DNA from 2 places in the Neomoorella humiferrea genome. Region 1 is predicted to be linked to the other one. Evidence: riboswitches for the same ligand, from Rfam matches in the RefSeq annotation. Region 1 holds a riboswitch; the other holds the start of a gene.
The links. A riboswitch is a leader RNA that binds a small molecule or an ion and turns the genes downstream of it on or off. The one in region 1 is predicted to bind cyclic di-GMP.

Region 1 (4,252 bases):
GCAGGACATTATGGACGACATCGACGACCAGATCTCTCGCATGGAAGACCGGCTGGCTATTAAGGAAGAGCAACTACGGCGGCAATTCACGGCCATGGAGCAGGCCCTGGCGGCTTTGCAGAGCCAGGGCAACTGGCTGGCCGGGCAGATTGCCGGATTGGGGGCCTACCAGAAAAAGTAGCGTATAGGTCAACAAATTTACGTTCATAAAACGGAGAGGAAACGGCGATGAAGTGGTGAGGGTGAAGATAAACCCATTAAGCAATGTTTAACTAGGCGAGTTGATGGCTGGAAAATGTTGTAGAACAAATCGAGGTGTAAGCCATGTCCATTACCGACCCCTATCAGGCTTACCGGCAGAACCAGGTCCAGACTCTATCCCAGGAAAAGCTGGTGCTGATGCTCTACGACGGCGCCCTGCGTTTCTGCCGTCAGGGCCTGGCGGCCATGGAGAAAAAGGATTATGCCGGGGCCAACGGCAGCCTGTGCCGTGCCCAGGATATTTTGAGCGAGTTGATGGTCAATTTGAATAGAGACGTGGGCGAGATTGCCGACAACCTTTATAAATTATACGATTTCATGTACCGTCATCTGGTGCAGGCAAACGTGAAAAAGAGCGCAGTTATGGTTCAAGAAGTAATGGACCTGCTGCAGCAGCTGCGCGATACCTGGGAAGAAGCTACAAGGATATATCATTCCCATGATTATCGAACCCGGGTCGGGATGAATCGGCAGGGTTAAAAATGGACAAAGAAAAAGAAAAGGCCGCGAAGGAGCTCCTGCGCGCTTATTTACATGAAATAGAACTGGTGCAGGCGTGGCGGCGTAGTTTGCAGCAGCAGCGTCAATACATACAGACCGGCGCGTGGGAAGCCTTGAATAACTTTCTGGAAGAGTCGTTATCCATGAGGGTACTGTTGTCCGAGGCACGGCAGACTACCCGGCAGTTGGAAAAAAATCTCGCTTTAGTTGCAGAAAAAGAAGTTTCGTCATGGGAAAAAATTGAGCTCCTAACGCCGGAAACCCGTTGGGAACTGGCTAGCGCCTCCCGGCATCTGCGGACCCTATGGGAAGAATGCCGGGAACTGCAGGAAGCTAATCTGAAAATTATGCAGGAAAACATGGTAAAGATTAAACTAGAGCTGGAACAGGTACAAACAGCCCGACAGATGGCCAGGGCTTACCGCCGTGAGTATAGAACCGCGGCGCCCCGGTGCCTGGACCGGCGATTATGACATAGAGAGAACCTATCATGGGCAGGGGGAGTCGATGGGCGAACATATAGAGATAACCAAGATATCGAGCCGGGGCCAGGTGGTCATACCTAAAGAGATCCGGGAACACCTGGGTTGGGAGGCAGGGGACCATCTGGCCGTGGAACTGGATGGAGAAACCGTCATTCTGCGGCGCCTGCAGTTGGAAAGCCTGCGGCCGGAGAGAAGACGGCCGTTGAAGGTAGGTTTAATCAAATAACCTCGACTGCCGCCATTCTTTGGCCTCATTTTCAGTAATGCGCATTCCTGACAGGATGGTTGTTAGGTCCCACATGCTTCCAAAGGTGGCTATGGCTATATTATACCACGGTTGGCCAGCGAAATTTTTAAAGATTGGGAAGCCGTTCCCCAAGGGGGGGCGGTTTATTTTTTTTGGAGGAATTTTACCCAACCTGCAGGAATTTGGCAAAACGTGTTGAATTAATATCGAAAATGCCAAGGTAAAATTTTCTTACTCCGGGCGTCAAGGGCAAGCTCCCCGAAAGGGGATGCGCGCAAAGCCATGGGTCTAAGGTCCGTGTCGCGCGGGGGTGGCGGTCCGGCAGGGCCTTTAACCTCCGGCGGACGGGCTATGACAGCCAGGCCGCCGTTCCCGGTTTGTGGAGTTGCCCGCCGGACGGGCTTTTCTTATAGGACCAAAGTCCCAGGGGTATTTTAGGCCTAAAGGCCGATACCCATTTTCCCATAGAAATGCTAAAGTGGTAACCGTTGGAGAAAAATATCGTTTTTCCGGGAAAGAGGGAGAAAAATCCGTGTTTATGACGCCGGCCCTGTACGTCCTGGAGAAGGCCCTGGACGCGGCGACCTTGCGCCAGCGGGTCATCGCCCACAACGTGGCCAACGTTAACACGCCGGGCTTCAAGCGTTCTGACGTTTCCTTTGAAGAAAAGCTCGCCCGGGCTCTGGGAGTGGAGCCCGGGGTGGAGCTCTACCGCACCCATCCCGGCCACCTGCCGGCGGGAGGGCTGGAGCTTACGCCGGAAGTGGTCCCGGACAACAGCACCACCATGCGCCAGGACGGCAACAACGTGGACATCGACCGGGAAATGGTCGACTTGGTCCAGAACAGCTTAAACTTTAACTTTGCCGTCCAGCAGTTGAACGGCCGGCTGGCCATGCTGCGCTATGTGATTAACGAAGGGAGGCGGTAAGGGTGGAATTATTGCCGGCCCTGGCTATCAGCGCTTCCGGTTTGACGGCCGAGCGCCTGCGCCTGGATATTATTGCCAACAACCTGGCCAATATCAATACCACCAGGACACCTCGGGGCGGTCCCTACCGGCGGCAGGTGCCTGTTTTTGCAGAAAAGCTCCAGGAAGCCCTGAAACCTGCGGGCGCCCAATTTAAAGGGGCCGGGGTGGAGGTGGCCGCCATCGTGGAGGACAACACCCCGCCGCGCCGGGTGTACGATCCCTCCCACCCGGACGCCGGTCCCGACGGCTATGTGGCCCTGCCCAATATCAACGTCGTCAACGAAATGGTGGACATGATCACCGCCACCCGGGCCTATGAAGCCAACGTCACCGTTTTGAATGCGGCCAAAGCCATGACCCTGAAGGCCCTGGAGATCGGGCGTTAGAGACATGCATTAGCTATCGATGAATCCTTCAGCCTGCCAGAAAACAGGATGTAACTTTCAGGAGGAAGAACATTATGCTCCTTGCACCCACATCCCTTTTAACACCGGCGCCGCTGCAGGAGATAGGGCGCAGTACGGCGCAACAAAATACGGCAGCGCCGGCAGAGAGCTTCGGCGCACTCCTCAAAGAAAAGCTGAACGAAATAAGCGCCCTGCAGCAGCAGGCCGATGTCCTCACCCAGGAGTACCTGGCCGGCCGTGTGGAAGACGTGCACGAGGTCATGCTGGCTCTGGAACAGGCCAATCTCTCCCTGCAACTGGCCGTTCAGGTGCGCAATAAGGTCGTGGAGGCCTACCAGGAAATTTCCCGCATGCAGTTCTAAAGCGCGCCGTCGACATGATGGGTGAAAGCCGAAGGTGGGGAGGCATATTGCTCTGGCGGCAATAGTAATTATGATTAGCATTAGATTCAGGCTTACCGGGAGCGGGCAATGAAGTACGGACAGATTCTCACCAAGTTGAAAAATTTCTGGCAGGGCTTAACTCCCGGGCGGCGCTCGGCCCTGGTGGCCGTGACGTTGGCCGTCCTGCTGGGCGGCGCTTTTTTAATCCAGTGGCTCTTAAAACCCCAGTACGCGCCCCTGTTCACCAATCTGCAGCAGAGCGACGCGGCGGCCGTCGTGGAAAAATTGAAGGAAATGAAGGTGCCCTACCAGCTGGCCGGGGAAGGGACCACCATCCTGGTACCCAAGGAGCAAATCTATCAACTACGGTTGGACCTGGCCAGCGCCGGGGTATTAAACAGCGGCCGGGGCTTTGAGCTTTTCGACGAAAACAAACTGGGAATGACCGATTTTGAACGCAACCTGGACTACCAGCGCGCCCTGCAGGAGGAGCTGCGGCGTACCATCGTCTCCCTGGACGAGGTAGAAGACGCCCGGGTGCACCTGGTGATCCCTCAGCCCAGTGTCTTCCTCCAGGAACAGCAGCCCCCCTCGGCGGCTATAATGTTGAAGCTCAAACCCCTGTCCCGCTTAAAACCGGAACAGGTCAAAGGCATCATGGAGCTGGTGGCGGCCAGCGTGGCCGGCCTGAAGCTGGAGAACATCCGCGTCATCGATATGTACGGCAACGTTCTGAGTGAGGGGCTGGCGGGGGATGAGAACGCCCCTGCGGGCCGCATCCGGCAGAATCAAATGGAACTCAAACGGCAGTTCGAGCGTGACCTGGAACAGCGGCTGCAGGCCGTATTGAGCCAGATCCTGGGCCCAGGCAAGGCTGTGGCCATGGTCACCGCCGATTTGAACTTTGACCAGCAGGAAATCAAGCAGACGGTTTGGGGCAAGGAAGGCGCCCTGCGGAGCGAGCAGGTCAAAACCGAAACCGGCACCGCCGGAGG
Region 2 (4,252 bases), 270 kb from region 1:
TTGATCGAGGATTTCCCTGATCTCTTTGGGTTTAGGCAGCTCACCCATCTCCAGGTTGAGATCCTCGTTCAGTTCTTCCTCGATTATCTCGTTACACAGTTCTATACACTCGTCGCAGATATAGACGCCGGGGCCGGCGACCAGTTTTTTAACCTGGTCCTGAAGTTTCCCGCAGAAGGAACACTTCAGCTGGCCCTTATCGTCGGTATATTTATACATGTTTAGTTCACCTCGCCGTCCCTATTTACGGGGCAACTCGCGCTTGGTGATCACCTCGTCGATTAAACCGTACTCTTTGGCTTCCAGGGGCGTCATAAAATGATCGCGGTCGGTGTCCCTGGCAATCTGTTCCACGGGTTTACCGGTAATGTCGCTCAAAATACGGTTTAAAGTATCCCGGATGGCCAGGATACGCTTGGCGTGGATCTCGATATCTACGGCCTGGCCCTGGGTGCCGCCCATGGGCTGGTGAATCATGATCTCGCTGTGGGGCAGGGCGAAACGTTTGCCCTTGGCGCCGGCCGCTAAAAGAAAGGCACCCATGCTGGCCGCCAGGCCGACGCAAATGGTAGATACATCGGGCCGGATATACTGCATGGTGTCAAAGATGGCCATCCCTGCAGAAATGGAGCCACCGGGGCTGTTGATATATAGGTGGATATCTTTATCGGGATCCTCCGCTTCCAGGAAAAGCATCTGGGCAATCACCAGGTTGGCCACATGATCATCTATGGCGCTGCCCAAAAAAATGATACGGTCTTTTAGCAAGCGGGAGTAAATATCGTAGGCCCGCTCGCCCCTGTTCGTCTGCTCAACGACAACCGGTACCAGGATAGACACTCCTTATCCCACCTCCATAGGAAAATGTTACTCCCCTGCAGCAGCAGTTTCTCCCTTCTCCTCTACTCCGCCTTCCCGGGGCGGAACGGCCACGCTGTTTTCCACCAGAAAATCAATGGTCTTTTTGATCATTATATCGTATTTCAGGAAAGACAAGTCGCCCAAATTTTTCCGGACTTCTTCGGGATCCTGCCGGAAGGCGCGTGCCATTTTGTCGATTTCCGCCACCACCTCTTCTTCAGTGGCCTCAATATTTTCCGCTTTTGCTATGGCCTCCAAAACCAGCTCCGTCTTTACTTCCCGTTCCGCTCCGGGCCGGAATTCTTTATCTAGATCTTCCATATTCTTCCCGTTTTCTTTTAAGAACTCATCTAGAGTTATTTTTCTGATCTGTAAGTTGCGCTCCAGTTCGCGGATGCGAGCAGCGATGCGTCGTCTGACCATAACCTCCGGGAGATCTACTGTTGCCGCATCTACGACCTTGGCCACCACCGCCTGCCTGACGGCGGCATCGATTTCCTGGCGCCGTCTTTCCTCCAACCGACGGCGGATATCCTGGCGCAGTTCGTCTAAGGTTTCGCACTCGCTCACGTCTTTGGCGAACTCATCGTCTAAGGGCGCCAGCTCTTTTCGCTTAATTCCCCGTACGGTAACCTGAAAGACGGCTTCCTTGCCTGCCAGATCCTTTTGATGGTAGTCGGACGGAAAGGTAATGTTTATGGTACGTTCTTCATTCACCCTGGCACCTACTAGCTGTTCTTCAAAGCCGGGGACCAGTGTGCCCGAGCCTAATTCGAGGGTAAAATTGCTGCCCTCCAGGCCGGGATGGGGTTCTCCATCTACCGTACCTTTAAAATCGATAACGACGATGTCACCTACCGCTGCGGGTTCGTCTTCGATGTTTTTCAGGGTGGCATACCGTTCCTGCATGCTTTTAAGGTAGGCGTCGACGTCTTCTTCGCCGACCCGAACCTCGGGTTTTTCTACTTCAACCCCCTTATAGGGTCCCAGCTGGACTTCAGGTTTTACCTCGACCTTTGCCTTAAAGATTAAAGGCTCGCCCTCTTCTACCTTGACTATTTCTACTTCCGGCCGGTCGATGGGTTCCAGGCTGTGTTCGGCCAGGGCTTCTTCATAAGCCGGCGGCACGACAATTTCCACCGCTTCGTCATAGATGGGCTCTTTGCCTATATAACGCTCGAGGATAAAACGCGGCGCCTTTCCTTTACGGAACCCCGGTATGTTTACCCGCTTTACCAGGCGGCGATAGGCTTGATCTATGGCCTTTTGTACCCTGGGGGCTTCCACTTCTACTTCCAGAAGTACCTGATTTTTATCCAGCTTCTCGACGGTTGCCTTCATTACTTAACTGCTCCTCCCTGATCCCTACTACGTTTAGCATATTTCGCCGTTGCCATTACCTTTTCCTGCCGCATCCTTAAAAAGCAGCATTTAGAATAACACCTCGGACAGGTTAATACCCGTGCCGAGGCCCTCAGCGAAAAATATGGAGCGGAAGACGGGATTTGAACCCGCGACCCTCGCCTTGGCAAGGCGATGCTCTACCACTGAGCTACTTCCGCCCGTAATAAGGTACTCCCTTTCCGTAGCGTTATCTTAGCAGATAGCACCGGTCCTGTCAAGCTTTCTGCCGCCAATTTTTGTAGTTATGCATTATTGTATCATCAACCTTTTGTAAAAGATTATGGACGAGGATTTCCACCTGACCCTCAATCATCCGCAAAAGAAAGCGTTTATACGGCGCTGACACACTTTTACGAGACAGGTAATCGTCCAAAAGGGCTTCCAATACTTCCAGGTTTATAAGCCTTTCCCTGCATGACATCCGGTAATCCCCTTCCTGTGAGCGGGCCCCAATGCTACTAAAAAATTAAGGGCGGCGCGAAAACTTAAGGCCGCCCTGAAACTCAATGCTTAATAAAAAATCAGCATCAAGGTACCGGCAGCCTGGCGATCATAGCTTAAAAAGCCTTAGACCCATGGCTTTGCGTCCCCCCCTTTCGGTGGGGTTTGCCTTTAGCGGTAACATTTTACTTTTTATTACGCTATTCGACATCAATACCTTTTTTCCTGCAAAATAAAAAAACAACCCGGCTAATTCCGGGTGTGGTAGGAAATTTATATTTAAAAAGGAGGTCAGAGGGCTTTGCTCACCTGTATATTAACATGCAGGAGTTATAATTGTATTAACGTCACTTTAAAAATACATTAAAATATATGCCCGGCAATCTAGCTTTTATCTAATTTTTCGCCCTTTGCCATGCTCTCCAGGAGCTTGGCCCGGCCGGCCACGTTGTTAAGATGCTCCAGCATGGCATTGCGCGCCTCCCGCGGTTTTTTATTGCGGATGTTTTCTATGATTTTCCGGTGTTCCGTAACCACGAGTTCGCGATGCCACGGAAAAGTTTTACCATAGCGTAAACTCAAATGGAAATACTGCCTGATAATGTGCTCGATGGTGCTGGCGGTTTGAATAAAGATGGGGTTTTTGGTAGCCAGGGCTATAGTGTTGTGGAACTGATAGTCGGGTTCGATGGTGATTTCTCCCCGTGTTATCTCTTCTTCCAGTCTTCTTTCCGCCGCCTCAATGGCCTCAAGATCTGCCTCGTCACGCCTCTCGGCCGCCAGGGCAGCGGCTTCAGCTTCCAGGGCCCGGCGAAACTCCACCCAGGAAAGGAGCTGTTCGTACTCCACTTCATTTATCTGGGCGAGAACGTCCTCGGCCTCCAGGGGAAAACGCTTGATGTAAATCCCGTTGCCGTGCCTGATCTCCAGGATACCGCTCGAAGAGAGGACGGAAAGCCCCTCCCTTAATGTAGGGGTGCCCACGCCGAACATTTCACTCAGCTCTTGTACGGGCGGCAGGCGATCGCCAACCTTATATTCGCCTGATTTTATAAGCTGAAGAATACGCTCCACCACTTCTTCATACATTTTCTTTTTCCTGATGACTAGCCTTTCTTTCATAAACATCACGCACCTGTACCTGACTGTAAATAAATTCCCATAGCTGCCGCCCAATCGTTTTTATCTCTTTTAAAGCGAGGTCCAGGCCTTCATAAATCCGGCCCGGACCTCGCACGGCGACTTGATTTTCCCTATTTCTTTCTGACCTCCACCTGGGCCAGCTTTTCGTAGAAACGAATGATGGCCCCGTGGTCGGCATCCCCCAGCCCGTCAACCTTTAAGGCCTGGAGTATTTCCATAACAACAGCCGTCAAGGGCAGGGGCACGCCCGCCTCATGGCCGGCCGACAGGGCATTGGCCAGGTCTTTAATGTGTAAATTGATGCGGAAACCGGGTTTGAACTGACCGGCCAGCACCAGGGGCGCTTTGGCATCCAACACCGTGCTCCCGGCCAGACCGCCGCGGATGGCCTGGTACACCAGCT

Region 2: it holds a riboswitch for cyclic di-GMP, as region 1 does, so the genes downstream of both, MHFGQ_RS02580 (hypothetical protein) here and flgB (flagellar basal body rod protein FlgB) in region 1, are expected to answer to the same signal.

The regions. Positions count from the first base shown of each region.
Region 1 is NZ_CP136419.1:780,325-784,576, forward strand. It holds gene fliD (flagellar filament capping protein FliD) at 1-181, shown strand, start outside; gene fliS (flagellar export chaperone FliS) at 325-741, shown strand; gene MHFGQ_RS04045 (flagellar export chaperone FlgN) at 744-1,235, shown strand; gene MHFGQ_RS04050 (AbrB/MazE/SpoVT family DNA-binding domain-containing protein) at 1,270-1,473, shown strand; cyclic di-GMP riboswitch class I at 1,733-1,865, shown strand; gene flgB (flagellar basal body rod protein FlgB) at 2,033-2,425, shown strand; gene flgC (flagellar basal body rod protein FlgC) at 2,428-2,853, shown strand; gene fliE (flagellar hook-basal body complex protein FliE) at 2,928-3,236, shown strand; gene fliF (flagellar basal-body MS-ring/collar protein FliF) at 3,345-4,252, shown strand, end outside.
Region 2 is NZ_CP136419.1:512,861-517,112, reverse strand. It holds gene clpX (ATP-dependent Clp protease ATP-binding subunit ClpX) at 1-219, opposite strand, end outside; gene clpP (ATP-dependent Clp endopeptidase proteolytic subunit ClpP) at 241-840, opposite strand; gene tig (trigger factor) at 868-2,202, opposite strand; tRNA gene MHFGQ_RS02585 (tRNA-Gly) at 2,349-2,423, opposite strand; gene MHFGQ_RS02580 (hypothetical protein) at 2,480-2,686, opposite strand; cyclic di-GMP riboswitch class I at 2,800-2,886, opposite strand; gene MHFGQ_RS02575 (FadR/GntR family transcriptional regulator) at 3,091-3,828, opposite strand; gene garR (2-hydroxy-3-oxopropionate reductase) at 3,960-4,252, opposite strand, start outside.